DNA from 2 places in the Nonomuraea roseola genome. Region 2 is predicted to be linked to the other one. Evidence: predicted binding sites of a transcription regulator. Region 2 holds the regulator's gene; the other holds the start of a gene.
The links. Region 2 encodes LexA, which represses DNA repair genes until DNA is damaged. Its sites were predicted from a motif close to TCGAACANNTGTTCGA; they were not measured.
Positions count from the first base shown of each region.

Region 1: ABFX55_RS12715 (SAV_6107 family HEPN domain-containing protein) is a predicted target of LexA. The motif match lies at 12,018-12,033, and genes of this name have one in related genera.

Region 1 is NZ_BAAAXC010000012.1:129,111-143,299, reverse strand. Features, by position in the region: gene pyrR (bifunctional pyr operon transcriptional regulator/uracil phosphoribosyltransferase PyrR) at 1-135, opposite strand, end outside; gene ABFX55_RS12780 (DUF3040 domain-containing protein) at 441-662, shown strand; gene ABFX55_RS12775 (amino acid permease) at 742-2,139, shown strand; gene ABFX55_RS12770 (arginine deiminase) at 2,156-3,385, shown strand; gene argF (ornithine carbamoyltransferase) at 3,388-4,392, shown strand; gene arcC (carbamate kinase) at 4,543-5,478, shown strand; gene ABFX55_RS12755 (amino acid permease) at 5,490-6,914, shown strand; gene ABFX55_RS12750 (universal stress protein) at 6,911-7,795, shown strand; gene bldD (transcriptional regulator BldD) at 8,061-8,555, shown strand; gene ABFX55_RS12740 (MBL fold metallo-hydrolase) at 8,710-9,492, opposite strand; gene ABFX55_RS12735 (MerR family DNA-binding protein) at 9,576-9,974, shown strand; gene ABFX55_RS12730 (MarR family winged helix-turn-helix transcriptional regulator) at 10,037-10,489, opposite strand; gene ABFX55_RS12725 (LLM class oxidoreductase) at 10,580-10,864, shown strand; gene ABFX55_RS12720 (LLM class flavin-dependent oxidoreductase) at 10,893-11,276, shown strand; gene ABFX55_RS12715 (SAV_6107 family HEPN domain-containing protein) at 11,313-11,759, opposite strand; gene ABFX55_RS12710 (ferredoxin) at 12,074-12,265, opposite strand; gene ABFX55_RS12705 (cytochrome P450) at 12,262-13,425, opposite strand; gene ABFX55_RS12700 (TetR/AcrR family transcriptional regulator) at 13,508-14,122, shown strand.
Region 2 is NZ_BAAAXC010000015.1:4,086-18,274, reverse strand. Features, by position in the region: gene leuS (leucine--tRNA ligase) at 1-873, shown strand, start outside; gene ABFX55_RS23020 (DUF1697 domain-containing protein) at 1,058-1,576, shown strand; gene ABFX55_RS23015 (S41 family peptidase) at 1,641-4,787, shown strand; gene ABFX55_RS23010 (MalY/PatB family protein) at 4,844-5,827, opposite strand; gene ABFX55_RS23005 (hypothetical protein) at 6,062-6,307, shown strand; gene ABFX55_RS23000 (glycoside hydrolase family 6 protein) at 6,555-8,024, opposite strand; gene ABFX55_RS22995 (hypothetical protein) at 8,554-8,721, shown strand; gene lexA (transcriptional repressor LexA) at 9,492-10,199, opposite strand; gene ABFX55_RS22985 (YbaB/EbfC family nucleoid-associated protein) at 11,860-12,240, opposite strand; gene ABFX55_RS22980 (YbaB/EbfC family nucleoid-associated protein) at 12,233-12,631, opposite strand; gene ABFX55_RS22975 (hypothetical protein) at 12,628-13,500, opposite strand; gene ABFX55_RS22970 (hypothetical protein) at 13,512-13,796, opposite strand.

The DNA.
Region 1 (14,189 bases), on a different contig from region 2:
AGTGGCGCCGCGGGTCGGGATGCCGAGGAGGACGACGCCGTCGGCGCCCTTGGTGCGCTCGAGGATCTCGTGCGCGATGCGGGTCAGCGCCCGGTGGATGTCCGGGCCTTCGAGAACGGCCCTTGGTTCGGACATGGGTGTAGCTCACCACCTTTCCCGCCTCACAGGACGGGTCTTAAAGGGTGTTGGGTCGCAGTCACATTACCAGCAGCTACCAGCAGCGATATGCCGGGGGCACTCCGGCGTCACGCTGGACGGAGCGGTCTCCGCGCTCGTCAGCCACCACCTGCGGATGAACCACGCGCTGCACCCGCGAGGGCGGCGTGGCGAGGTACACGTGGTCTCCACGCACTTCCTGTCGAAGCACGGCTGAGCGATTTTGAAAAAGCGGACAAAGGAGATAAAAACTCCTCCAAGTCTTTTTTGGGGAGGTTTGCAGCATGGCCCTGTCCGAGCGCGAGCACCAGGTCCTCGACAGCATCGCGCGCCAGTTCGCCGCGGACGATCCGGCGCTCGCGCGCAGCTTCTCCGAGCACGGCACGGGGCCTGTGACAGCCGAGCGCATCGCGGGTCGATGGGACGCGTGGCCCGCGGCTCTGATCGCGGTCTGCCTCGCGCTGTTCGCCGTCGTGCTGATCCTCTCCGGCTCGCCACAGGCCTGAACGGCGTTTTGGCACTCTCCGCGTAGGGGAAGTCACCCGATGTCGTATGACTCGGGGGATTTCTGCGTCGGGGGGCGCTATGGGGGAACCGCGACGGCCGGCTGACGTCGGCCTCGACAGCGCCGAATCCGAAATCGCGGGGGTCGTCCCCGTCCAGGGCCGCAGCCTCGGCCTCGGCTCGGCCATCGCGCTCGTCATCGGCAACGTCGTCGGCACGGGCATCTTCCTGCTGCCCGCCTCGCTCGCCGCGTTCGGCACGGTCAGCCTGGTGGCGATGGCGGCGGTGACCGTCGGCGCCATCGCGATGGCGATGGTCTTCGGCAAGCTGGGCGCCAGGATCCCCGCCGGCGGCGGACCCTACGCCTACGCCCGCAACGCCTTCGGCGAGTTCGCCGGCTTCTGGAACGCCTGGTCGTTCTGGCTGACGGCGTGGATCGGCAACGCCGCCATCGCGGTGGCGTGGGTCGGCTACGTGCAGTACTTCGCCCAGCAGGTCTTCGGCCTCGACTGGCGCAGCACCGCCGCCGCGATCGTCATCGCGCTGATCGGCCTCTGGATCCCCGCAGTGGTCAACATGCTCGGCGCCAGGAACATGGCGGCCTTCCAGCTGGTCACCACGATCCTGAAGTTCGCGCCGCTGCTGTTCGTCGCCGTGGTGGGCCTGTTCTTCGTCCAGAGCGCCAACTTCGGCCCCTTCAACGCCACCGACGGCAACTGGGTCGGGGCGCTCTCCCTGGCCGGCGCGGTCGCGCTGTTCATCTACTCCGGCGTGGAGAGCGTCTCCATCGCCGCCGAGAAGATCAAGGACCCGGCCCGCAACATCGGCAGGGCCAGCATCATCGGCGTCCTCGCCTGCGCGGCCCTGTACATGCTGAGCACCGTCGCGGTCATGGGCACCGTCCCGCACGCGCGGCTGCTGGAGTCCTCGGCGCCGTTCGCCGACGCGCTCAACAACATGTTCGGCGGCTCGGCTGGGGGCGTGCTCATGGCCGCCTGCGCCATCGTCTCCGGCATCGGCGCGCTCAACGGCTGGACCATGCTGGTGGCCGAGATGCCGATGGCCGCGGCCAGGGACGGGATGTTCCCCGCGATGTTCGCCAGGGAGTCGCGGCGCGGCGCGCCCCTCGCGGGCATCCTCGCCGGGACGATCCTGACCTCGGTGATGCTGCTGGTGGCCTACGCCTCGGAGAACGCCTTCAACACGATCGTGCTGCTGGCCTCCTTCACCACCGTCATCCCCTACTTCTTCTCCGCCGCCGCCCAGCTGTACTGGCTGGTCACGGGGGCTCGCGCGGTCGACAGGAGGCGGCTGACGCGCGACATCGTCATCAGCGTGATCGCGCTGGTGTTCGCGTTCTGGATGGCATACGGCTCCGGCGCCGACGCGGTGCTCGGAGGCACCCTGATGCTCCTGGTGGGCGTGCCCGTCTACATCTGGGTGAAGGCCAAGCGAGGCGAGTACGGCCCGCAGGTCTAGGAAAGGAAGACTGGTTATGACCTTTCATGTCGATTCCGAAGTGGGCAAGCTCTCCAAGGTCCTGCTGCACAAGCCCGAACTGGCGCTGAAGCGGCTCACGCCGACGAACAAGGACGACTTCCTCTTCGACGACGTGCTGTGGGTGCAGCGCGCGGTGGAGGAGCACGAGGAGTGGCAGCAGACCCTCAGGGACCGGGGCATCACCGTCTACATGCTGGCCGACCTGCTGCGTGAGACGCTCGACATCCCCGAGGCGCGCAAGCACATCCTCGACCACGTCGTCGACGAGCGCTGGCACGGCCCGCTGGCCACCGACGCCGTCCGCAACACGCTCGACGCGCTCCCTTCCAGGGACCTGCAGCAGTTCCTCACCGGCGGCATCACCAAGGCCGAGATCATGGAGCGGGGCGCCGACCCCAAGAGCGTCGCCTTCCACGTGCTCGACGACCACGACTTCGTCCTGCCGCCGCTGCCCAACCACCTGTTCACCCGCGACACCTCCTGCTGGATCTACGGCGGGGTGTCCATCAACGCGATGAAGAAGAAGGCCAGGCAGGCCGAGACGGTCAACTTCGAGGCGATCTACACCTACCACCCGATGTTCGCGGCCGAGGCCGGCAGATTCGAGGTGTGGCTGCCCGGCACCAAGGTCGCGCCCGCCACCATGGAGGGCGGCGACGTCCTGGTCATCGGGCGCGGCTCGGTGCTGATCGGGATGAGCGAGCGCACCCAGCCGCAGGCGGTGGAGATGCTCGCGCGCAACCTGTTCGCCAAGGGCGCGGCCAAGAAGATCGTGGCGCTCAACATGCCGAAGGCGCGCGCCTTCATGCACCTCGACACCGTCATGACCATGGTCGACGTCGGCGTGTTCACCAAGTACGCGGGCCTCGGCATGCTGCCCTCGTACACCATCGAGCCAGGTGACAACGAGAAGGAGCTCAAGGTCACCGACCACCCCGCCGAGGACATGCACAAGGCGATCGCCAGGTCACTCGACCTCGACGACATCAAGGTGCTGACCGCCACGCAGGACGTCTACGCCGCCGAGCGGGAGCAGTGGGACGACGGCTGCAACGTGCTGGCCGTCGAGCCCGGCGTCGTCGTCGCCTACGAGCGCAACACCACCACGAACAACTTCCTGCGCGACAACGGCATCGAGGTCATCACCATCCGCGGCAGCGAGCTCGGCCGCGGCAGGGGCGGCCCTCGCTGCATGAGCTGCCCGTTCGAGAGAGAGGGCATCTGAGCATGGGCTTCAACCTCCGCAACAGGAGCTTCCTGAAGGAGCTCGACTTCACGCCCGAGGAGTTCGCCTTCCTGCTCAAGCTGTCGGCCGACCTCAAGCAGGCCAAGTACGCCGGCGTCGAGCGGCAGCGGCTCAAGGGCAAGAACATCGCGCTCATCTTCGAGAAGACCTCCACGCGCACCCGCTGCGCCTTCGAGGTGGCCGCCCACGACCAGGGCGCGCACGTCACCTACCTCGACCCGAGCGGCTCACAGATGGGCCACAAGGAGTCGGTCAAGGACACCGCGCGCGTGCTCGGCAGGATGTTCGACGGCATCGAGTACCGCGGCTCCAAGCAGGAGTACGTCGAGGAGCTGGCCGCCTACTCGGGCGTGCCGGTGTGGAACGGCCTGACCGACGAGTGGCACCCGACCCAGATGCTCGCCGACATGCTCACCATGCAGGAGCACAGCGACAAGCCGCTGCACGAGATCTCCTTCGCCTACCTCGGCGACGCCCGCAACAACATGGGCAACTCACTGCTGGTCACGGGGGCGATGTTCGGCATGGACGTACGCCTGGTGGCGCCCAAGGCGCTGCAGCCCGACCCCAAGCTGGTCGTCAAGCCCGCCAAGGACCTGGCCAAGCAGACCGGCGCGACGGTGACGATCACCGACGACGTGGGCAAGGGGGTCAGGGGCGTCGACTACCTCTACACCGACGTGTGGGTGTCGATGGGCGAGCCGAAGGAGGTCTGGGACGAGCGGATCAGGCTGCTGAAGCCGTACCAGATCAACGACAAGGTCGTGAAGGCGACGGGGAACGCCAAGGTCAAGGTGATGCACTGCCTGCCCGCCTTCCACAACAGGGAGACGAAGGTCGGCGAGGACATCTACGAGAAGACCGGGCTGGACGCGCTGGAGATCACCGAGAGCGTCTTCGAGTCGCCACGCTCCATCGTCTTCGACGAGGCCGAGAACCGCCTGCACACCATCAAGGCCATCATGGTCGCAACCCTCGGAGACTGACATGCGCACATTCCGCGCCCTCCGGGCGAACACCAACAAGGCACCTGCACACTTCGCAACCCCCCGGAGACTGACATGCGCACATTCCGCGCCCTCCGGGCGAACACCATCAAGGCACCTGCACACTTCGCAACCCCCGGAGACTGAGCGATGCGGGTACTGGTCGCCCTCGGGGGAAACGCGCTCATGAAGCGCGGCGAGAAGCCGGACGCCGACACGCAGCGGGCGAACGTGGCCGTGGCGCTCAAGACGCTGTCGAAGGTCGCCGAGCGGCACGAGCTGATCATCACGCACGGGAACGGCCCGCAAGTGGGCGTGCTGGCGCTGGAGAGCACGTCGGACCCCAACCTGACCAAGCCCTACCCGTTCGACACCCTGGTCGCCGAGACGCAGGGCATGATCGGCTACTGGATGCTGCAGGCGCTGCAGAACGCTCTGCCGGGCCGTCAGGTGATCTCGATCATCTCCCAGACCCTGGTGTCGGCGGTCGACCCCGCCTTCGACGACCCGACCAAGTTCGTCGGCGAGGTCTACGACGAGGAGGAGGCGCGGAAGCTGGCCGAGGAGTACGGCTGGACGATCAAGCCCGACGGCCAGTACTGGCGCCGCGTCGTCCCCTCGCCCAAGCCGCAGCGCGTCGTCGAGACCAGGCTGATCCGCAAGCTGGTGCGTGACGGCGTCACGGTGGTGTGCGCGGGAGGCGGCGGCATCCCCGTCATCCGCGACGAGAACGGCCGGCTGTCGGGCGTGGAGGCCGTCATCGACAAGGACCTGACCGGCTCGTTGCTGGCCGAGTCGCTGGAGTGCGACGCGTTCCTGATCCTGACCGACGTCCCGCGCGTCATGAGGGACTTCGGCACGCCCCGGCAGAGCGAGATCAGTCACACCACTCCGCACGAACTGCGCTCGATCGACTTCCCCGCGGGCTCCATGGGGCCGAAGGTGGAGGCGGTCTGCAGGTTCGTGGAGACCACGGGCGACATGGCCGCGATCGGCAAGCTCGACGAGGCCATGTCGATCCTGGAGGGCACGGCGGGGACGATCATCACTCCGAACGCCACCTGGCCGTTGTCCAGCACCCTGTAAGGAGGCTCCGCGTGGCGCTCGTCGAACGGCTGTTCCGCACCAAGCCCACCGACCAGATCGTGGCGGAGGGCGGACACGGAGAGGGCGGCGAACTGCGCCGCACCATGTCCCTGTGGCAGCTGACGCTGTTCAGCGTCGGCGCCACGCTGGGCACGGGGATCTTCGTCATCCTCGGCCAGGCCGTCCCGAAGGCGGGGCCCGCGGTCGTGCTGGCCTTCGTGCTGGCCGCCATCACCGCGCTGTTCTCCGCGCTGTCCTACGCCGAGCTTGCGGGGACGATCCCGGTGTCCGGCTCGTCCTACTCCTACGCCTACGCCACGCTCGGCGAGATCGTCGCGTGGGTGTGCGGGTGGTGCCTCATGCTGGAGTACGCGGTCTCGGTGGCGGCCGTCGCCGTGGGCTGGGGCGAGTACCTCAACACCTTCCTCCAGGGCGCCTTCGGCTGGACGCTGCCTGCGGCGATCACCCACTCCCCCGGCGACCAGGGCGGCGTGGTCAACCTGACCGCCATCCTGATCGTGGTGCTGGCCACCTGGCTGCTGCTGCGCGGCACCTCGGAGTCGGCCACGGCCAACTCGATCTTCGTGCTGATCAAGGTCGCGGTGCTCGCCTTCTTCTGCGTGGTGGCCTTCACCGCCTTCGAGTCGGGCAACTTCGCCGACTTCGCTCCCATGGGCGCCGCCGGCATCACCGCCGCCGCCGCCCAGGTCTTCTTCTCCTACATCGGCTTCGACGCCGCGTCCACGGCGGGCGAGGAGGCCAAGAACCCGAGGCGCGACCTGCCGCTGGCGATCATCCTCTCGCTCGCCATCGTCACGGTGATCTACGTCCTGGTCGCGCTGGCGGCGATCGGCGCCATGCCGTGGACCGACTTCGACCCCGACTCCACCGAGGCCAGCCTCGCGCTCATCGTCGACCTGGCCACCGGCGCCACCTGGGCCGGGCTCATCGTCTCCTTCGGCGCGGTCATCGCGATCGCCAGCGTGGTCATCACGGTCCTGTACGGCCAGACCCGCATCCTGTTCGCGATGTCGCGCGACGGGCTGATCCCCAAGGTCTTCCAGAAGGTCAACCCGCACCGCCAGGTGCCGGTCGCCAACACGCTCATCGTGTGCGTGTTCGTCGCCGTGCTGGCCGGGCTCGTACCGCTCGGGCAGCTGGCCGAGGCCACCAGCATCGGCACGCTGTTCGCCTTCACCATCGTCAACATCGGGGTGCTCGTGCTCCGCCGTACCAGGCCCGACCTGCCGCGCACCTTCCGCACGCCGCTGTTCCCTGTCACACCGATCCTTGGCGTGATCTTCTGTGTGCTCCTCATGTACGAGCTGGCCTGGGTCACCTGGGTGGCCTTCCTGCTGTGGACCGCCGTGGGCCTGGTGGCCTACTTCCTGTACGGCTTCGGCCACTCGCGCCTCAACGAAGGGAGCGTCCGATGAAGATCGAGCATGTCCTCGCCGGCTTTCTGCCCGACTCCCGCGGCCATGACGGGCTGGCGCTCGCCGTCCTGCTGGCACGCCAGGCGGAGGCGAAGCTGACGGTCGCGACCATCCAGCCCCCTCCGTGGGCCTCGCCCGGCCCCGGCAGGGCCGACGAGAGCGCGTGGCGGGCCTATCTCAAGGAGCAGGCCACCGTGGGGTTCGACCAGGCGCGCCGGGTGGCGGGCGAGCAGGCGGACTACATCACCCGCTTCAACAGGGGCAGCGGACGCGGTCTCGTGGAGCTGGCCCGCACCTCCGACGTCGACGCCGTGGTGATCGGCTCGGGCCCGCGCGGGTCGAAGGGGCGCATCTCGCTGGGCAGCACGGCCGACCAGTTGCTGCACGCCTCACCCGTGCCGGTGCTGCTGACGCCCAAGGGCTACGCCGAGGACCTGCCCTCGCGCGTCGACAGGCTGACCGTCGCCTACCGGCGAGGGCCCGGCTGCGACTCCGCGGTCAGCGTCGCTGCCGGCGTGGCCTCCGTGCTGGACGTGCCGCTGCGCCTGGTCACGCTGGTGGTGGGCGCGAACAGGGCCAGGATCGAGCAGCAGATGCTCGGGAACCTGCGCGAGCAGGCCACGGCCGACCTCGAACGGGCCGTCGAGGGCCGCCGCCGCGAGGTCGAGGTGGAGACGCTCGAGGGCAGGAACGTCACGGCCGCGTTGGCGGAGACCGAATGGCGGCAGGGCGAACTGATCATCCTCGCCTCCAGCGAGTCGGGGCCGCTGCGGCGGGTCTTCCTCGGCGACACATCGGTCAAGATCATACGGGCGGCGCCGCGTCCGGTGTTCGTCCTCACCCGAGAGCCGTTCGGCTCTCGGCAAACACTGACGAAGTAGTGTTACTCACGGGACAACAGTGACGTTTGAGGCGGACCCCCCCGGACCGGATTCGGCATCTTTTTTCCAATCAGCTTGACCTTCGGCTCCCACAGCTTTACCGTCACTGTCCGTAACCACACCTCGCGGCGTTCTGGGGTAAAACCCCAAAGCCACGGCTACCGAAGGTGCCCGTTCGGGCGTCAACCCCCCGGTGGTCCAGGCACAAGCCGCAAGGGAGCACAATCTACTGAGAGCTGTACATAACGAGCCGGGGGGCCACACGATGCCGTCTGAGTACGCCAAGTCGCTGGGTGCACGACTCCGCGCCATCCGCACCCAGCAGGGGCTGTCCCTGCACGGAGTCGAAGAGAAGTCGCGCGGACGCTGGAAGGCGGTCGTCGTGGGTTCCTACGAACGCGGCGACAGAGCGGTCACGGTGCAGAAGCTTGCCGAGCTTGCCGACTTCTACGGCGTGCCGGTCTCCGAACTGCTGCCCGGCGGCGCGGCGCCCAGCCCGCTCGGGCCGACGCCGAAGCTTGTGATCGACCTTGAGCGCCTGGCGACGCTGCCCAAGGAGAAGGCCGGGGCGCTGGCGCGCTACGCGGCCACCATCCAGAGCCAGCGTGGCGACTACAACGGCAAGGTGCTGTCCATCCGCCAGGAGGACCTGCGCTCGCTTGCCGTCATCTACGACAAGTCGCCCAGTGAGCTGACCGAGGAGCTGATCAGCTGGGGCGTGCTCGACGCGGAGGCCCGCCGCGCCGTCGAGTCCTTCTGACCCCTCACGCCCGGACGAAGGGGCGCCTCCGGAACCTCCGGGGCGCCCCTTCGCCGTCCCCCGCCCTTCACCGTCCACCCCGCGTCGCAGGGGCCCCTGTCGAGGGCCTGCCCCAGAGTTCAGGCCCGTGCCTGGTTCAGTCCTGCCCCGGGGCTCAGGCCCGCTGAGTGAATCGGGCGAACTCCCACGGGTCGTGCGCGGAGAAGACGCTCACCTCGTCCGCGTGCTCGCTCGCCAGCTCCCGCAGCCTGCCCTGGTTGGCGATGCGCAGCTCGGCGTCCACCTGCGAGTCGAGCTGCACGATGTCCAGCAGCGGGTGCGACTCGGGGCCGCCCGCGTCCAGTTCCCGGTGGTAGAAGTAGGCGTCGCCCGCGTGCACGAGCCACTCCTTCCCCGCCCGTACGGCGACCGCCGCGTGGCCGACCGTGTGCCCGCCCAGCGGCACCAGCAGGAACTCCTCAGGTAGCCCGCGCAGCGCCTGGACGCCCGCGAAGCCGTACCACTCCTGGCCATGGCCCGTGCCGTACGTCTCCCAGCGCGGCCCGTGCGCCCAGTGCGCGGGACGGTAGCGGCGGCTCGGCCCCTCGGCCATCGCCGCCTCGTACTCCGCCGCCATGACGTGCACCCGCGCCTCGGGGAAGTCGGGAAGCCCGCCCGCGTGATCGACGTCGAGATGGGTCAGCACGATGTGCCGGACGTCGGCGGGGTCGTAGCCCAGCTCGGCCACCCGGCTCAGCGCGGTCTCGCCCCTGTCGAGCCGCGGCGAGACCAGCTCCACCCACTCGGGGTCGAGGACCTCTCCTGGCCTGTCCACGGAGTCGAGGCCCAGACCGCTCTCGACCAGCACCAGCCCGTGCGCGTCGGTCTCGACCAGCAGCGCGTGGCACACAGCGGCCGCGGACTCGAGGCCTTCGTAGGTGGGGTCGAGGACGCGCATGGACCCCAGGTTCAAATGGTGAACTCTTGTCATGCGCCCTACACTGCTACTTGAAGCGCGGTTCAAGTCAAGGAGGCTCCCAGATGCTGCTCGACATCGGCGAGGTGGCGCAGCGGTCCGGGCTGGCCGCCTCCGCGCTGCGGTTCTACGAGCGCAAGGGGTTGATCAGCGCCGTCGGCCGCAACGGGATCAGAAGGGCCTACGAGCCTGAGACGCTCAGCCGCCTGGCGCTGATCGCCTGCGCCAGGAGCGCGGGGTTCACCCTGACCGAGATCGCCACCCTGCTGCACGCCAGGCCGTCCGACGAGGCGCTGCGCGAGCGCGTGGCGCAGAAGGCCGACGAGCTCGACGGGCGCATCGCCCAGCTGACCCGCATGCGCGACAGCCTGCGCCACGCGGCCTCCTGCACCCATGACCCGCTCGTGTCCTGCCCCGAGTTCAAACAGGTCGTGCGCGGCGAGACACCCGACCCCGCGACCTGACCTCTTCGGAAGCCTTTCCGTTCGAGCCCCCTGCGCCCCTCCTGCCTGATCGCCCTCCGGCGTCAGGCTTCCGGGGCAGCGTCCTCAGGGGCCGTCGCGAGGGCCCGCAGGGCGCGGGTCAGACTCCGCGCGCCCTCCTCCCCCAGTGGGGCCAGGAAGCGCCGCTCCAGCTCGTCGCGCGCCCTCTCAGCCTTCTCCAGCCGGTCGCGCCCCTCGTCGGTGAGCTCCACGATGTTCTTGCGGCGGTCCTCGGAGCTGCGGCGGCGCGCGACGAGCCCCTTGGCCTCCAGCGTGTCGAGGATCGCCACCATCGAGGTGCGGTCGACGCCGAGCCGTCCGGCCGCCTCCAGTTGCGAGAGCGGGTACGCGGCCGACAGGACGGCCAGCACGGCCAGCTCCCTGCCGTCGATGCCGTACGGCTCGAGCGCCGCCGCCGACTCCTCGGCGAAACGCAGGTAGGCGTGCTTGAGCAGGTAGCCCAGACGCTCGCCCAGTGGCTCCGAAGACTGCTCCATACCGTTACCGTATCGTAGACTGATCGTCAGCTTGCTAAATCATCAGTCGCGCTGATTATATGTGCCCGAAGGCGAAAGAGGAGATCAGCCATGCGGGTGCGTTTCGGCATCAAGACCACTCCGATGCACGTCGACTACGCAGACATCCTCCGCGTCTGGAAGGAGGCCGACGCGATCGAGGAGATCGAGGACGCCTGGCTCTGGGACCACCTCCTGCCACTGGCGGGGCCCAGGAACGGGCCCGTCCACGAGGGCTGGACACTGCTGAGCGCTCTGGCCGCCCAGACCCGGCGGCTGCGCCTCGGGCTGCTCGTGACCGGCAACAGGATCCGCGAGCCGCCGTCCTCGGGAAGATCGCCACCACCGTGGACGTGATCGCGGAGGGGCGGCTCTGCGCGGGACCGTGAACTCCCCCAAACCCGCGCAGCGGCCCGGTCCGCCGATCCTGATCGGCGGATGGGGCGACAGGATGCTCAGGCTGGTGGCCGAGCAGGCCGACATCTGGAACGTCCCAGGGCCGCCGCACAACTCGGTCGAGTGGATCGCCGAGCGAGGCAAGGTGCTGGACGATCACTGCGCGGCGATCGGACGCGATCCGCGCGAGATCGTCAGGTCGGTCCAGACGATCGTGTCGTACGACGACGCCGCGCGGTGCCGGGAGACGGTGTGGCAGTTGGTGGAGGCGGGGATGACGCACATCGTGCTGAGCCTGCCCACGCCGTACCCGGAGGGCGTGGCCCGCCGGCTCACCGACGAGATCATCGCCCCGGTGCGGGCGGAGCTCTGAACGCCGGCCTCCTCGGTGGGTCCGGCGGGTGCGGGGTCAGCCGGCGAGGGGGATGGTGACCGGCAGCACGGGCTGGCCGGGGACGCCGAGGATCTGCTCGACCGTGGAGACGAATGTCTCGGCCTCGGCCAGCAGCTCGTCGGCGTCGGCGAGGGTCACGCCGCGCACCATGCCGGCCTCGGCCGCGGCACGCTTGGCGGCGCTGATCGAGAAGTAGCCTGCCCACTCGGCGAGCTCGGGCTCGGCCTCGGGCAGCAGCTCCCACGCGCTGCGCAGGCGGCGCCTGCGGCCCTCCATCGGACGGGGACGGGCGGCGAGGATCGCCGCCGCCGCACGCAGTGCCGCCAGGTGGGCGGCCACATATCGGGACGCGGGGGTGCGGGCCGTCGCGGCCTCGGCCAGGCAGCCGCGTGAATCGGTGAGATGTGCCCTGACCGCAGGCGACAGCCTGGGCCCGTGCGTGTCACTGAGCCGTGTCGTCATGCCAGCCTCCTTTGAGGGGTCTTGGCGGCTCCCGGCGTTCGCGCCGATGAAGTCAACAGTTGCAGACCCCACCGACATTTCCGCCGGGCGGCCGGACGAGGAGCTTCCCCTCTCCCCGTCCGGCCAGGGCACGCCCACTCGTCTCCGCCGACGACGAGGACGAGCCCTTCGCCCGGGGACCCGACCGCGGGCTCCGCCTGGGGGTGGCGACGCCCGCGACCAGGTCCTTCGACGTGAGCCGCGAGCCTCACGTCGTCATCGAACATAATTTCGATGACGGAGGATGTCAACCGATTCCGCGAACACAGGTTCGATCAAAGAGCCGCCAGCGCGCCCGAGGGACAGAGGGTGAGCGCCCGCCTGACCGACTGCTCCAGACCCGCGGGCACCTCGCTCCTGAGCACCACGACCACGCCCTCCTCCTCGCTCTGGTCGAACACGGCCGGCACGGTCAGCGCGCACATGCCGGCCCCGACGCACACCCCCGTGTCGGCCGTGACCCTCACCAGGTCACCCGCAGGCTGTGCACGCCGTAGATGCTCATGTCCGCCCGCATCGGCACCTCCTCGGCGGGGACCGCCAGCCGCAGCGAGGGGAAGCGTCGCAGCAGCGCGGGGTAGGCGACCCGCATCTCGATCCTGGCCAGCTGCTGGCCGAGGCACTGATGGATCCCGTGGCCGAAGGACAGGTGGCTGCCCGCGGGCTGCCGTACGTCCAGCGCGGAGGGGTCGGCGAAGCGGGAGGGGTCGCGGTTGGCGGCCGGGATGGACAGCGCGACGCACTCCCCTGCCCTGATGGTCGTGCCCTCGATGACGACGTCCTCGACGGCGGTCCTCGTGGGGCCGACATGGATGATCGACAGGTAACGGAGCAGCTCCTCCACCGCGTTGTCGATCACGGTGGGGTCGTCGCGGACGAGCGCGAGCTGCTCGGGGTGCTCCAGCAGCGCGAACGTGCCGAGCGCGAGCATGTTGGCGGTCGTCTCGTGCCCTGCCACCAGCAGCAGGAAGCCCATGCCCGCGATCTCGTCGTCCTCCAGCTCTCCGCCTCCGATCAGCGCGGTGAGCAGGTCGTTGCCGGGCTCGACGCGCTTGCGGGCGATGAGCGTGTAGAAGTACTTGATCAAATCGTTGATCGCCGACTCCATCTCTCCAGGAGAGCTGTCCAGGCGCAGCAGCCTGGCCGACTCGTTCTGGAAGTTCTCCCTGTCCTCGTACGGCACGCCGAGCAGCTCGCAGATGACCAGCGAAGGGATCGGCAGCGCGAAGTCGCGTACCAGGTCGGCGGGCGGCCCCGCGCGCTCCATGTCGTCGAGGCAGCTCGCGGCGATCTCCTCGATGCGCGGCTGGAGCTGGTTCATCCTGCGCACGGTGAAGTGCCCGGTGAGCAGCCGCCGGTAGCGCGTGTGATCGGGCGCGTCCATGCGGAGGAAGAACCCCGGCGGCACGCGCCCCTTCGGCAGGTGCCTGGAGGCGACGAGCGGATGCTGGCGATCCGGCTCGGCGCTGAACCTCGGATCGGCCAGCACGGCACGGCCGGCCGCGTGCCCGCGCACCAGCCAGCCGACGTGCCCGTCGGCGAACGTCAGCGGCCGCACGGGCGCCGGATCGCCGAACAACTCGTCCGGCGGATCGAGCCTGCGCTGCCGGCTCATCGGGTAGGTCATACCGCACTCCTTCGTGAGATCGACTCCCTCCCAGAAAACATCATCGGATGCAAAGTTTCAATCAGTGCAGTATCTTGGTTGCATGAAGGTCGAAACGGGACTTCGAGCGCGTAAGAAGGCCCGCACCAGACGCGCGCTGGTGGAGGGCGCGATGCGGCTGTTCACGCAGAAGGGCTACGAGCAGACCACGCTGGCCGAGATCGCCGCCTCGGCGGACGTCTCGACGCGCACGTTCTTCAGCTACTTCGCGGGCAAGGAGGACGTGGTCTTCTTCGACGCCGAGGACCGCCTGCGCGAGGCCCTGGCCATGATCGGCGGACGACTGCCGGGCGAGTCGGTCGCCGCCCTGCTGGCCCGGGTGGTGGAGGCGGGCGCACGGTGGGAGGACGACCTCACGGGCAGGCTCGCCACCGAGCGCTTCCACCTGATGATGGCCGTGCCCGTGCTCCAGGCGAGAGCGCTCCACCTGCTGTTCGACAGCCAGCGGCGGCTTGCCGAGGCGCTGTGCTCGGCCTACCCCGACGAGGTGGATCCCGTGACGGCCGCGGCCGCCGTCGGCTCCTTGGTGGGAGCGGCGAAGCTGGCGGCCGTCATGAGCCTGACGAGGGGCGAGACTCACGAGCAGGCGTGGACGGCGGCGCGCAGGGCGGCGGAGATCGCCGCGGGAGGTCTCCAGTCGCTCGGCCGCACGCCCTGACAGACCGGCCAGAAGCCCCCAGGGCTTCCTGGAGCTCCTGATACGGCCCCCGGCCACTTGGAATGAC
Region 2 (14,189 bases):
CGCGAGTGGGGCCCGATCGACCAGTACGTCGGCGGCGTCGAGCACGCGGTGCTGCACCTGCTGTACTCCAGGTTCTTCACCAAGGTGCTGCACGACATGGGCATGGTCGACTTCACCGAGCCGTTCCTGCGCCTGCTGAACCAGGGCCAGGTCATCAACGGCGGCAAGGCGATGTCGAAGTCGCTGGGCAACGGCGTCGACCTGGGCCAGCAGATCGACTCCTTCGGCGTCGACGCGGTCAGGCTGACGATGGTCTTCGCCGGTCCTCCCGAGGACGACATCGACTGGGCCGACGTCTCGCCCGCCGCCTCGCAGAAGTTCCTGGCCAGGGTGTTCCGCGTGTTCAACGAGGTGGCCAGCGAGCCGGGCGTCTCCTTCGCCGACGGCGACCTGGAGCTGCGCAAGTTCACGCACAAGACCATCGACGAGGTCACCAAGCTGGTCGAGTCCTACCGCTTCAACGTGGCGGTGGCCCGCATGATGGAGCTGACCTCGGCGATCCGCAAGGCCATCGACTCGGGCCCAGGCGCGGCCGACCCGGCCGTGCGCGAGGGCGCCGAGGCGCTGGCGGTCATGCTGTCGCTGGTCGCGCCGTACACCACGGAGGAGGGCTGGGAGCGGCTGGGCCGCACGGGGTCGGTCGCCCACGCGGGCTGGCCTGTCGCCGAACCCGAGCTGCTGGTGCAGGACTCCGTGACCTGCGTGGTGCAGGTGGCGGGCAAGGTGCGCGACAGGCTGGAGGTCTCGCCCGGCATCTCCGAGGACGACCTGCGCACGCTGGCGCTGGCCTCGGACAAGGTGCGCGCGCACCTGAGCGGTGAGCCGCGCAAGGTGATCGTCCGCGCGCCGAAGCTGGTCAACATCGTCCCTTAGTCCGTTCGCGGGCGTTCTTCAGGAACCTCCCGTACGGCAGGGCAGGCCGACGGCCACCGGGGTCACCCGGTGGCCGTCGGCCTTTCACGCCTCTCCAGCAGGACGTCGGCGCTCGCCGGAACGTCGCGTTCGTTCGCCGGATACCTGACAGCGGCCGGCAGGTTCACGGCGTAGCGTTCGGGACATGCGATATGTGGCGCTCCTGCGGGGGATCAACGTCAACCCCGGCACCAAGGTCGACATGGCCGACCTGCGCGGCCTGCTCCAAGGGCTCGGCTACACCGACGTCCGCACCCACCTGCGCAGCGGCAACGCCGTCTTCACCGCCGAGCCGCAGCCCACGGAGGCGATCGAGCGCGCCATCGGCGAGCGCCTGGCGCTGCCCGTCGCGGTCATGGTGCGCACCGCCGACGAGTGGCGGGCCGTGGTCGAGCGCAACCCGCTGGAGGTGCGCGAACCGGCCAAGTTCGCGGTGGTGTTCCTGACCGCGCCGCCCGACCGCGAGGCGCTGGAGGGCATCGACCCCGGCAGCTACGCGCCCGAGGTCATGCGGATCGGCGAGCGGGAGCTGTACATCGACTTCCCCAACGGCCTCGCCAGGCCGAAGCTCCCGCCGCTGCTGGAGAAGCGGACGAAGAACGCCGGCACGATGCGCAACTGGAACACCGTGACGAAGCTGCTCGAGCTGGTCGATACCTCCTGAGCGGCGGGGATTCCAGGCGAAAAAATCTTCAGCCGCCGACGAGGTCGCGCATTAGTGTGCATCTGTGACAAATGGCGCTTACCTGAGGTACCCACACCTGCACGGAGACCTGATCACCTTCGTGGCCGACGACGATGTCTGGCTGGCCCCTGTGGACGGGGGCAGGGCATGGCGGTTCACCGCCGACCGCACGCCCGTCTCCTTCCCCCGCTTCTCTCCCGACGGCGCCCGGCTGGCGTGGACCAGCACCAGAGAGGGCGCTCCCGAGGCCTTCGCCGCCGAGATCGACGGACCCGAGGGCGAAAGACTCACCCACTGGGGCAACGCCGTCACGGGCGTGCGCGGCTGGACGACCGACGGCAGGGTCCTGGCGATCAGCCCTGCGGGGCAGCCCTCCCGCGACAGGATGTGGGCCTACGCCGTGCCGCTGGACGGCGGCCAGGCCGAGCGCCTGCCGTACGGGTGGGTCAGCGAGGCGGCGGTCAACGAGGGCGGCGGCGTCGTGACGGTGTCGGCCGTCTGGCGCGAGCCCTCGCAGTGGAAGCGCTACAGGGGCGGCACCGCGGCCAAGATCTGGATCGACGCCGGCGGGTCGGGGGAGTTCACCAGGCTGTTCGCCGACAGCACCGCGCAGTACTGGTCGGCCATGTGGGTCGGCGACAGGATCGCCTTCCTGGCCGACCACGAGGGCACAGGCAACCTCTACTCCGCCCTGCCCGACGGCTCCGACCTGCGCAGGCACACCACGCACGACGGCTTCTACGCCAGGCACGCCGCCACCGACGGCGCCCGGGTGATCTACAGCCACGCGGGCGCGCTCTGGATGCTCGACTCGCTGGACGGCGAGCCGTACGAGCTGGAGGTCAGGCTCGGCGGCCCGCGCCCCGCACGGGCCAGGCGCCCCGCGCCGGCCAAGGTGGCCGACTTCTCGCCAGACGCCACGGGCAGGGCCAGCGCGGTCGAGATCCGCGGCACCGCCCACTGGGTCACCCACCGCGACGGGCCCTCCGGCGTGCTGAGGGCCGAGCCGGGCGTCAGGGTACGGCTGCCGCGCGTGCTCGGCGAGGACGGCCTGGCCGTCTGGGTGAGCGACGCTTCAGGCGAGGACGCCCTGGAGGTCGGCAGGCCTGGAGGGGAGATCCGCACGCTCGCCGCCGGCCAGATCGGACGGGTCCTCGACCTGGCCGCCGCCCCCGACGGCAAGCACGTCGCACTCGCCACGCACGACGGACGCCTGCTCACCGTCGACACCTCCGCGGGCTCGGTGAGGGAGCTCGACAGAACCGTCAACGGCGACATCAACGGCATCACCTTCTCGCCCGACTCGGCCTGGCTGGCCTGGTCGCACCCGCACCACGAGCCGCTGCGGCAGATCAAGATGGGGCGCGTCGACGGCACCTCCACCATCGACGTGACCTCGCAGCGCTTCAGCGACTACGCCCCCGTCTTCGCCAAGGACGGCAAGCACCTGGCGTTCCTGTCGATCAGGACGTTCGACCCCGTCTACGACGCGCACGTGTTCGACATGTCCTTCCCCGCGGGCGCCAAGCCGTACATCGTGCCGTTGCAGGCGACCACGTCCTCGCCGTTCGCGCCCTCGCTGGAGGGTCGCGGCTTCAACGGCGCCGAGGACTCCGGCGAGGAGGGCAAGGACAAGAAGAAGGACGTCAAGCCGGTCACCGAGGTGGACGCCGAGGGACTGCCCGCCCGTGTCGTCGCCGTCCCCGTCCCCGCTGGTCGTTACAGCAACCTGCGCACCGGCAAGGACGCGCTGCTGTGGCTGCGTCACCCCCTTGCGGGCGAGCTCGGCGACGGCAACGAGCGCGAGGAGGTCGCGCTGGAGCGCTACGACCTCAAGAAGCGCAGCAAGTGCGAGCTGGCCAGGGAGGTGCGCGCGTTCGAGGTCAGCGGTGACGGCACCCGCCTGGTCGTCACGGGCAAGGACGGCCTGCAGACCCGCGCGGCGGGCGAGAGCGAAGAGGTCATCACCATCGACCTCGGCAGGGTCCCTGTCACCATCGACCCCGTCGCCGAGTGGCGGCAGGCCTACCACGAGGCGGGCCGGCTCATGCGCGACCACTTCTGGCGCGAGGACATGAACGGCGTCGACTGGGCGGGCACGCTCGAGCGCTACGCGCCGCTGGTCGAACGGATCGGCAGCTACTCCGAGCTGATCGACCTGCTGTGGGAGGTCCAGGGCGAGCTGGCCACCTCGCACGCCTACGCCAGACCCAACGGCCAGCCGGTCGACCCCAGACGCCGCCAGGGCCTGCTCGGCGCCGACCTGGCGCTCCAGGAAGGCTCGTGGGTGGTCACCCGCATCCTGCCTGGCGAGTCCTCCGACCACGCCGCCCGCTCGCCGCTGCTCGCGCCGGGCGTGGCCGTCCGCCAGGGCGACGCCATCGTCGCCGTCGGCGGCCGTCCCGTGGACCCGGTGCGCGGCCCGCACCCCCTGCTCGCGGGCACGGCCGATCACCCCGTCGAGCTGACGATCAGGCCGGCCGCCGGCGGCGACACCCGCCGCGTGGTCGTGACGCCGCTGGCCGACGACACCGCGCTGCGCTACCACGACTGGGTGGAGGACCGTCGCGCCTACGTCAGGCAGGCGTCGGGCGGCAGGCTCGGCTACCTGCACGTGCCCGACATGGTCGCCAACGGCTGGGCGCAGTTCCACCGCGACCTGCGCACCGAGATGCCGCAGGAGGGGCTGATCGTGGACGTCAGGGGCAACGGCGGCGGCCACCTGTCCGAGCTGGTGCTGGAGAAGCTGTCGCGCAAGGTGACGGGGTGGGCGATCTCGCGAGGGTACGAGCCCATGCGCTACCCGGAGGACTCGCCGCGCGGGCCGATCGTCGCGCTCACCGACGAGTTCGCCGGCTCCGACGGCGACATCGTCAGCGCGGGGATCAAGAACCGCCGCATCGGTCCGCTCGTCGGGACCCGCACGTGGGGTGGCGTGATCGGCATCGACGGGCGCTACCAGCTGGTCGACGGCACCATCGTCACGCAGCCCCGCTACTCCTTCTGGCTGGAGGGACAGGGGTGGGGCGTCGAGAACTACGGCGTCGACCCTGACATCGAGGTGGTCATCACGCCGCAGGACAGGGTGGCGGGACGCGACCCGCAGCTGGAGAAGGCGGTGGAACTGGCGATGGCCGCCCTGAACGAACACCCGGCGGTCACCCCACCGGCCCTTCCCCCTGTGCCGTGACGACCCGGTCGCCCGTGACCGTCACCGGTGACGGGCGACCCGCCTCCATGGCGCGGTCATAGCAGGAGGCCGGCGGAGCGGGCTCGGTCCAGGCGGTCCAGCACCTCGGTGAGGATGGTCTCCGAGGTGGCGAAGTTGAGCCGGACGAAGCTCCCGCCTCCGGGCCCGAAGGCGGCGCCGTCGCTCACCAGGATCTTCGCCTCGCGCTCCAGCACCTCCGCCATGCCCGGACGCCCCAAGTCCAGCCACGCCAGGTAGGTGGCTTCGGGCGGCACGTATCCAGGCAGGCGCTCGGCGATCAGGCGCCGGTTGCGGTCGAGGACGGTCATGGTGTCGCGCAGCCATCCGTCGGCGTGCCGCCAGGCGGCGACCGTGGCCTCGACGCCGAAGACGTTGGCTCCGCCGTACAGGAAGGAGGGTTGCGCCCTGAGCGCCTCGCGCACCTGCGGAGGGCCCATGTGGGCCAGTGCGCAGCGGACGCCGCCCAGGTTGAAGGCCTTGGTGGCCGAGGTCAGCGTGATGGTGCGCTCGGGGAGGACCGAGGCGAAAGGGATGTGTCGACCCGGCGCGTAGACGAGGTCGGCGTGCACCTCGTCCGCGATGACGACCAGGTCGTGCCGCTCGGCCTGCTCGGCGAGCGCGACGAGCTCCGGCCTGCTGAAGACCTTGCCCGTGGGGTTGTGCGGGTTGACCAGGACGAGCGCGCGGCATCCGCTCAGATCGGACACCTCGGTGCGCAGGCGGCGGCCCATCTCCGCGATCGTGCCGAGGAACGGCGGGTAGGCGGGGGCGTGCATGGCGACGGTGTCGCCGGGTCCGGTGATGAGGTGGAGCATCACCTGGAGCGCCTGGTTGAGGTCGGAGAACGAGCGCACCCATGACGGCTCCGCGTCCCAGCCGTACGTGGCCAGCATCCGCTCGGCGAACGCCTCGGCCAGGGGGCCGGCGTGGGGCTCAGCGGCCCATGCGGGGTAGCCGAGATCGCCGCGGGCGCGCCGCTGAAGGGCTTCGACGATCTCGGGAGCGGTGGGGAAGTCCATGTCGGCGATCCAGCAGGCGATGACGTCCGGTCCGGCGCCGGCCCACTTGAGACCGTCCTTGGGGGGGCCTACGGATGGTTTCGTCCACCTGATCAGTGTCACCCACGACGCACGAATTGTCCGTTACGACCCGTCGAACCGCTTTCCGGCTTGCCCCATGTCACGGTCCGAGGAGACGATCAGGTCTTACTCGGTCATCCGTGAGGGTGGAGCAGCTGCGACGGAGGCACGGATATGCGCATCGATCCGGGTGGCGTGATCGGCTGGCTGTTCTCGATGGTGGTGCTCTTCCTGGTCATCTACGGGGCGATACGGCTGGCGCTCAAGCACGACAGGCGGAGCCGGATCCCCTCGCCTCGCGAGGTCGAGGACCGCAAACTCAGGGAGCGGGTCGCGGCCGAACGGGCGCGGCACGAGCGAGAAGCAGAGCAGCGGGCTGCTCGAGGTCGCGACGACGGGCTCAGCGGTTCCGCGGTCTGAGCGAGATCAGGACAGGTCCAGGCCCGCCAGCCGGGCCCTGCCGGCCAGCGTCGTCCGGTGGAAGAGACGTTCGCCTGGCTGCGGACCCGCCTCGCCGGGGTTCTCGCCGAAGCGGCGTTCAGCTTGGGGAAAGGTCTTCGGGAGGAGGAAGAGTCGCGCGCCACAGAGCGGTCTGACGGTTCCCGATGACCGGATGGACGAGGATGGCCCGGCCCGCTCTGGCGCGGGCCGGGCGCTCACGAGTTGGTCAGGTGCCGTCGATCAGGCGGACGGCGATGGCCGGGCTGAACTGGCCGGCGGGGACGTTCGGCGCGATGCCGCAGTTGCCGTCGGAGTCGCCGGGAATCTTCACCCACAGCAGCATCTCGGCTCCGCCGCCACCGCCGAGCTGGGTGGGAGTCCCGAGCTTGCGGCCCGCGGGGTTGCACCACTCGCCGTTGGAGCCGTTGCCGTTGCGGCTGGTGTCGATCACGAACCTGGCGCCGCCGCCGAGCGACGCGTTGACCGAGCTCGCGTAGGTGGCCGACTGGGCGGTCGTGTAGTAGTTGGAGACGTTCATCGAGAAGCCGCGGATGTTGCCGACGCCCGCGTTCTTCAGGCGGGTCGCCATCGTCCCCGCCGCGACCCAGCCGGCGTTGCCGCCGTCGAGGTAGGCCCACGCGTTGGTGGCCTTGTCGCGGAACTGCTGGGTGGCGTACACCAGCATGCGGTTACGGGCCTGGATGGCGGTATCGGTCATGCAGCCGAAGTCGCCGAGAGAGTCGGGCTCGATGACGACGATCGCGGGGCGGTTGCCGATCCCGGAAGCGAACGCGGAGATCCACGTCTTGTACGCCGACTCACTGCCCGCGCCGCCGCCCGAGTGGCCGCCACAGGCGTCGCGACCGGGGATGTTGTAGGCCACCAGGACCGGGAGCTTGTTCGCGGCGTCCGCGGCGGCCACGTGACGGGAGACCGCCGCGCCGACGTCGCCGCTCCAGTTGCCGAACCAGCGTGCCATCGGCTTGTCCGAGATCGACGACTTGATGCGCGCCGCCCTGGAGTCGCCCGCGTTGGCGCGCACCCAGATCGCCGGATTGGACTGGGGATCCACATAGAAGCCGTCGGTCATGGCGACCGGCCCTGAGCCCGGCTCCTCCGGCTTCGGCGTCGTCGTAGGCGACGTTGTGGGCGACGTCGTGGGGGAGGGAGAAGGCGACGGTGATGTCGATGACGTCTCGGTCAGCGAGACGTTGTCCAGGTAGAAGCTGAAGCCCGCGTTCTTGCCCAGCTGGAACGACACCTGGCCGCCCGACGTGCTCAGGCTTGAGGTGAACGGGAAGCTGAAACGCTTGCTCGTCGTGGTGAGCGAGATCGTCTTGGTCAGGGTGTTGGTGTACGGGGAGTTCGCGAGCTGGACTGTGGTGACCGCGGTGACCGGAGCGGAGGCCGAGGCGTCGAACGACAGCTTGTAGGCCTTGCCGCTGGTCAGCTTGATGTCGTTATGGCCGATCATGGCGTCCCACGGGTTGGCGGTGCCGCCCGGAACGTTGACGCGCAGACGCTCCGCGTCCAGGGCCATCGTGGTGTTGGCGGACTTCCACCAGGGAGCGGTGCCGCTGCCGAAGGTGCCGTTGACCACGAGTTCGGGAGCCGCGGCGGCGGAGACGGCGGCTGTCACCGACAGCACGGTCACCGTCGAGGCGGTGACCGCCATCAGGCGGGCTAACAATCGCACGAAATGCGTCCCTTCTGGATTCCAACATCATGTCGGTGATCAAATATCACAGGATTTAACCGCTTTCGTGACCTTTTGTGGAATGCCGATGTCCGCCGAGGGGCTCGCGCAGGAACCGCTGGGCTCGCTAGAGGAGTGGGCGCGTCTCCGCCATGCGCCGCGCCGTACGGGAGCACCGCCAGGCTGCTCGACCGGAGGAGTGCAGGCCCCGGCGGCCTTCGCAGGATGCCAACGCACCAGCCGAGTTCGGAGGCGCTCCTGGGCTCGGCTTCAGGGGGCGTGCCATTCAATTGGCTTGGGGTGGCCAGCTCACTTCTGGTGTCAGTACGGCCAGGTCGTCTCCACGACCCTTCCCCAGTTCCTCTCGCTAGAGAGCGTGCCCTTCCGACGAGCCGGGAGGAATCGTAGGGGTCGCTGCCGCCTCGAGAGTCGAGTGAGAGGGCCGCTCGATCGGCAGCCCCCGCCGGAGGACCGATCGAGCGACCCAAGACTGCGCGCTCCGATGCCGCGAGCGATGAGGGGTGGTGCCATGCGCTCGCCCCGTCAGGCCGCGAGGTGCGACACGCTCCACGGCCTCGCGACCAGGGCGGTGGACGATGTCTCGCTCGCCGTCGACGAGGGCGAGATCTTCGGTGTCCTCTCGGCTCGTGCCGCACCCGATGACGACCGTGAGACGGACTCCCACGCCAGCCGTTGACCGGCCGTGAGACGGACTCCCACGCCAGGTATTGACCGACCGTGAGGTGGACACGCATGTCAGCCCGCAAGATCCTGCGTGAGCATCAACCTCACCGTTGCCCAAACCGCCGTCTCGAGGGGCGGCATCGCCCAGCGCTCGGCATCGTCCAGCGATCCGCGTCCGCGATGCTCCGAGTGCGCCAGGCATGCGCCCGACGCCGTTCGAACAGCCCAAGATCGCAGAACACACAGGCACCTTCGAGCAGGCCACGTTCGCTGCCTCATGCGCCGTTGGATCAGACCGCGTTCGCGCGACACCGCAGGCACAGTTCGATCAGTGCGAGCCTGTCGGGCGCTCAGGCATCGTTCGAACAGATTGCGCTCGCTGCCTCATGCGTCGTTCGATCAGACCGCGTTCGCACGACGCTCAGGCGCGTCAGAGGCGCGCGACATGAACCCCAAGCCGTGCGATCGGCCGTCGGTCCGGCATGGCGATCTAGCAACCCGACCTCGCGCGATACTCGAGCATCGCGCTACTCGAGCACGAGGTTCGCGCGATATTCGGACAATAGAAAAGCGCCCGAGCCCGGACAGCCAGGCAACCTGGCCCGGCGATCGAATGGCCGATAGTTCACGACCTCGCGATCGAGGAGCCGTGCGACACCCACGCCTCACGGCCGTCTCGAACGGCTGAAAGTCGTGGGCTTGGAGAGCTTGCGGCATGCATCACGGGCCGCTCGATCGGCCGTCTCCCAGCAGAGGCCGATCGAGCGGTGGAGAGCCCCGCGGCTAGAGGCGGCGGAGGACCGCGACGACCTTGCCCAGGACGCTGGCCTCGTCGCCGGGGATCGGGTCGTAGTTGGAGTTGTGCGGGACCAGCCAGACATGGCCGTCCTTGCGCTTGAACGTCTTCACCGTCGCCTCGCCATCGATCATGGCCGCCACGATGTCGCCGCTCTCGGCAACCGGCTGCTGCCGTACGACCACCCAGTCACCGTCGGCGATGGCCGCCTCGATCATCGAGTCGCCGGTGACCTGGAGAAGGAAGAGGGTGCCCTCGCCGACCAGCTGCTTGGGCAGCGCGAAGACGTCCTCGACGCTCTCCTCAGCCAAGATCGGACCACCGGCCGCGATGCGCCCGACCAGCGGAACATAGGCCGCGGTCGGCCTGTTCACCGGCGCTTCGTCCTCGCTGCCGTCGGGGTCGACCCACAGCACCGGCTCGCCGGGCAGCCTCACCTCAAGAGCGCGGGGCCGGTGTGGATCACGCCTCAGATAGCCCTTGCGCTGCAACGCCGTCAGCTGGTGCGAGACGCTGGACGTGCTCGTCAGCTGCACAGCCTCGCCGATCTCGCGCATGGACGGCGGGTAACCCCGCTGCTGCACCGAGTCGCGGATCACCTCAAGGATCTTGCGTTGCCTGGGCGTCAGGCCCAGGGAGTCGCGACGGCGGACCGCAAGGTCGCTGACGCCGTTGTCGTCACTCCGCTCGCTCATGCTCTCCTCCTCGCCCGGCGGCCCACCTCATCGGCGCGCCTTCCGGTCCGTGGTCTTCATGTCGCACACAGCGACCGTACCGCCGATTGAGATCAACTTCAAACATTTGTTCGAGTCTTCCTCGAAATCGACGGCGACGTGGTGTACAACATCGTACGGGAGTTCGATCGACACCGTGTTCGATTCGCCGATCTTTATTGGGCCTTTTACTGAGGCCACAACGGTGCGGGAGGTCAGTTATGCGAGCGACCACAACCACGGAATCCACCACCGACGACGTCGAGAGGCTCACTCTCATCGCCGACATCGTCCTGGCAGAAGCCCGAGGAGCAGGGGGCGCCTCCGGCACGACACGCACCGACAGCGGTCCGCGGCGACTCGACGCCGGTGTTCATGGCACGCGCGCCGCGTCGGGCGCACGCCCCGTCCGCGGCCGACGCCGCCGTCCAGGCGGGCCCACCCTCGTGCTGGTGCCGTCGCCGCGCCCGGAAACCGAACGCGTCACGCAGGCACTCTCGAAAGGTGCGACGCGTCTCCCTGCAAGGGGGAAGGGCGGCGACTCGGCGCGACGAGGGCCGACCGAGACCGATGACGACCTGGCGGCCCGGCGTTCCGGCGCGGCGGCGAGGGTCAGGAACGCGGGGGCGAGCGGCGGCAAGAGGGCGGCCGAGTCGAGGGGCCGAGGGGTGATGCGGCTGGTTCGCTCTGAGGATGCCCAGGCAGTCCGGCAGTTCGGGGCGGAGGAGGGTGAGGGTGCCCGGCGCGGCGGGGCGCGGGATCGGAGGTCGAAGGGTGGGGGCACCCGGCGAGGAGTGGCCAGGGAGCGGGCGTTGCAGGGTGAGGATGCCCGGCGAACGGTGCCACAGGATCGGGCCGAGAAGGGCGAGGGTGCCGGGCGTGGCGGGGCGCGGGATCGGAGGTTGCAGGGTGGGGGCGCCCGGCGAGGGGTGGCACAGGGTCGGGCCGAGAAGGGCGAGGGTGCCGGGCGTGGAGTGGCCCGGGAGCGGGTGTTGCAGGGTGAGGGTGCCCGGCGAGGGGTGGCACAGGATCGGGCGGAGAAGGGTGAGGGTGCCCGGCGGGGGTGGTGGGAGGGCCGGCCGCGGAACGGCGCGGGCGCCTGGAGGGGCGGTGCGGACGGTCCTGGGATGGCGGGGACGTCCAGGAGGCGCCGGACCGCGCGGCGAAAGGGCGGCCAGGTTGCTCGGGCCACGGGCGCTCCCGAGCAAGGAGTGGCGGGGCGCGGTACCGAGGTGTTCGGGAGGGAGCGGGACACGCGGGCAGGCGCGGCAGAGTCAGGGCCGCCGCGTCAACCGCACTGGTACCCGCGCCCGCGGGCCGATGGGCCGAGGGCGCCGGTGCGGTTGACGCGGCGGGGGCGAGCGGCGCTCGTGGTCGTGATGGCGGCGCTGGCGCTGGCCGGGATGTGGGCCGGCACCCGGGCAGGGAGCCTCGACCGGGCTGCTGACGCCGTGCCCACCCGTGCGGACCTGCCCGGTGTGGTCGATCATGGAAACGCGCCCCGGAACCCGCTGGATCCCGCTTCTGGCTGAGCACGGTCGGCCACCACCTCCGCCAGGCCGTGGCGGGCGCCGTCATCGATGGGTCGTAAGGCGGGGAGCGCCACGGGGTGAGGGGCCGCAGGGGCGCGTGCGGGTGCCGCCTAGCGCGGGTCGGGGTTGATGCCGCTGCGCGACTCGAAGGAGCGCTGAGCCTCGCCGAACCGGTCGGCGAAGCTCGGCCCCGCCCCTACGCGCAGGTTCTCCAGCATCGTCGCCTTCGCCGTCGCCGCCGCCTTCTCCGCCGCGTGGACCGCGGCGACCACCGCGTCGCCGAGTGTCACTCCATCGAGACGTCGCTTGCTCACCACGCTGATGTCGAGTGCGACGAGGTTGCCCACGGCGTCGACGGTGGCGACGACGCCGTCGTGATCAGCCGTACCCGTGTACTGCTGCGTACTCCAGGCCGACACGGCGGCGTCGGCCTCGCCGGAGTCCTTCGACAGGAGTTCGGTCAGCCTGCGCAGTTCATCCAGCTCATCCATGGTCTGTCTCCCGCAGAACGGCGTCGAAGTACTGGTCGAGGGGGTCGTGGCCCGGGTCGGGATCGATCTGCCCGCCGTTCAGGGCGCTCATCGCGACGCCGAGGTTGTCGGCCATGATCTCCCGCGCCGCGCCGATCGCCTCCAGTACGGCCCGCGCGATCACGACATGGTCGAGGTCGCGCATGGACCGCCCGTCGATGCGCACCTCGAGCAGGCGTCCTGCGCCCGAGACCGTGGCGACCACCCGTTCGGCGGAGTCGGTCCCCGTCACCTTCTGCTCGTCCAGCTGACGCAGCGTTCCCGCGACCGCGTCGACCCACCCCTCGACCTGGCGAAGCAGTCCGCGAACGTCGCCCTCCCCGCCCGCGCCCATGGCGTCGCCGTACGTCATGAGTTCCCTCCGGAGCTCTGGTTGTTCTGGGTGACGGGCTTCCAGAAGTCGGGGTTGCTCACCCTGGGCGTGACCGTCAGGTCGCGCGCGCCGCGCTCCGGGTTGCCTCCGTTGTAGAACGCACCCGCGAGGTCGGTGAGCTTGAGCTCCAGGTCGTTCAGGTCGCCCTCGTACTTGTTGAACACGTCGGAGAACTGTGAGACCTGGTTGCCGAGGGCGGTGACGAAGACGCCGGCCTGAGCCACCATGGCGACCCGGCCGAGTGGAGTGGCGGCCAATGGTGTGGCCGCCTTGAAGACCGGCCCGTAGGTCTTCCACAGAACCAGCATCGACAGGTCGTATTCCAGCACCTCCTTGTACTGGCCGTGCATGGTGCCGCTCGCGTCCTTGGCGATGGCGCCGAGCTGATCGAACATGCCGATCAGCTTGAACCGGAGATACTGCTGCAACGCCCCGACGGCGTAGCCGTTCCAGTACGGCGAGACGTCGCTGAAGAAGCCGAGCCACACGTCCCAGGCGCTGCCCTTGAGATAGCCCAGCATCTGCTTCCAGTCGTCGCGGCGGAAGACGAAGATCGCAGGATTGCCCATGTTGAGCACGGCGAACACCATCAGCACCTTCACGAACAGGCCGAAGCCGCTCAGGAGCAGCCCGGTGCTGATCGGCGAATGGTGGGCCTTGATCTGGGCGATCGCGCTTCGGAAGAACCCGGGATCGACCCGGACCGGAGCGGTCGGGCGAGGGGCGGCGGCGCCGCCACCCGGCTTGTAAACGTTTTCAGTAGGCTTGAAAGTATTCGCCGGCACGGTGCCCGCCGGGCGGAAGGCGCTGGTCGCGTTCTTGGGCGGGTCGCCGGATGGGGTGGACATTGTGCGACCTCTCAGCGGTTGATCTTGTCGATGGCGGCCTTGCTCAACGCCTCGGCGCTTCGATAGTTGACGGCCGCGTCGGCGACCTTCTTGCTGTCGGTTTCGAGCACCGCCTGAAGGATCCTCGCGCAGTCGGCCCAGGTGTCACTGATGGAGTTGAACCGGTTGTAGTACAGGAGCCCGATCAGGGGCAGGCCGGCGCCCGGAACGAGGTTCCAGCCTTCGAACCTGGGGGTGATCGCCCTGATGTCGGAGACATTCTGGGCGCAGCTGTACATCAGGTCGGCGAACTTCATGAGCCGTTCGGTGGAGAACGTGACGACGCTCTCTCCGGGTGGGACGGGCTCGGGGCGGAGCGGATCCGGACGGGGTTGGTCAGAGGTGGGGCGAAGGCTCTGGTAGCTGCAGAGGCCGGGCACACAGGGCGGGGTGTGCGGGCACGGGGCCTCGTCGGCGGGTCCGCTCGAGGTGGCGGCGGCCGGCGAAGGGCTGGGCGTTCCGGAGCCACTGGGGGAGGGGTTCGCGGACGGATCCGGAGGTGTCGGGCTTGAGGGGAGGTCGGACACTCGGTACACCTTCCAGTGATTCGGCAGATGCGGCGTCCGGAACGCACCAGGTGGCGGGGCTGGTGCTTCTTGCTGCCGGTGCGGTCGAAAAGATCACGCACAATCTAGGGGAAGAGTGTTGCG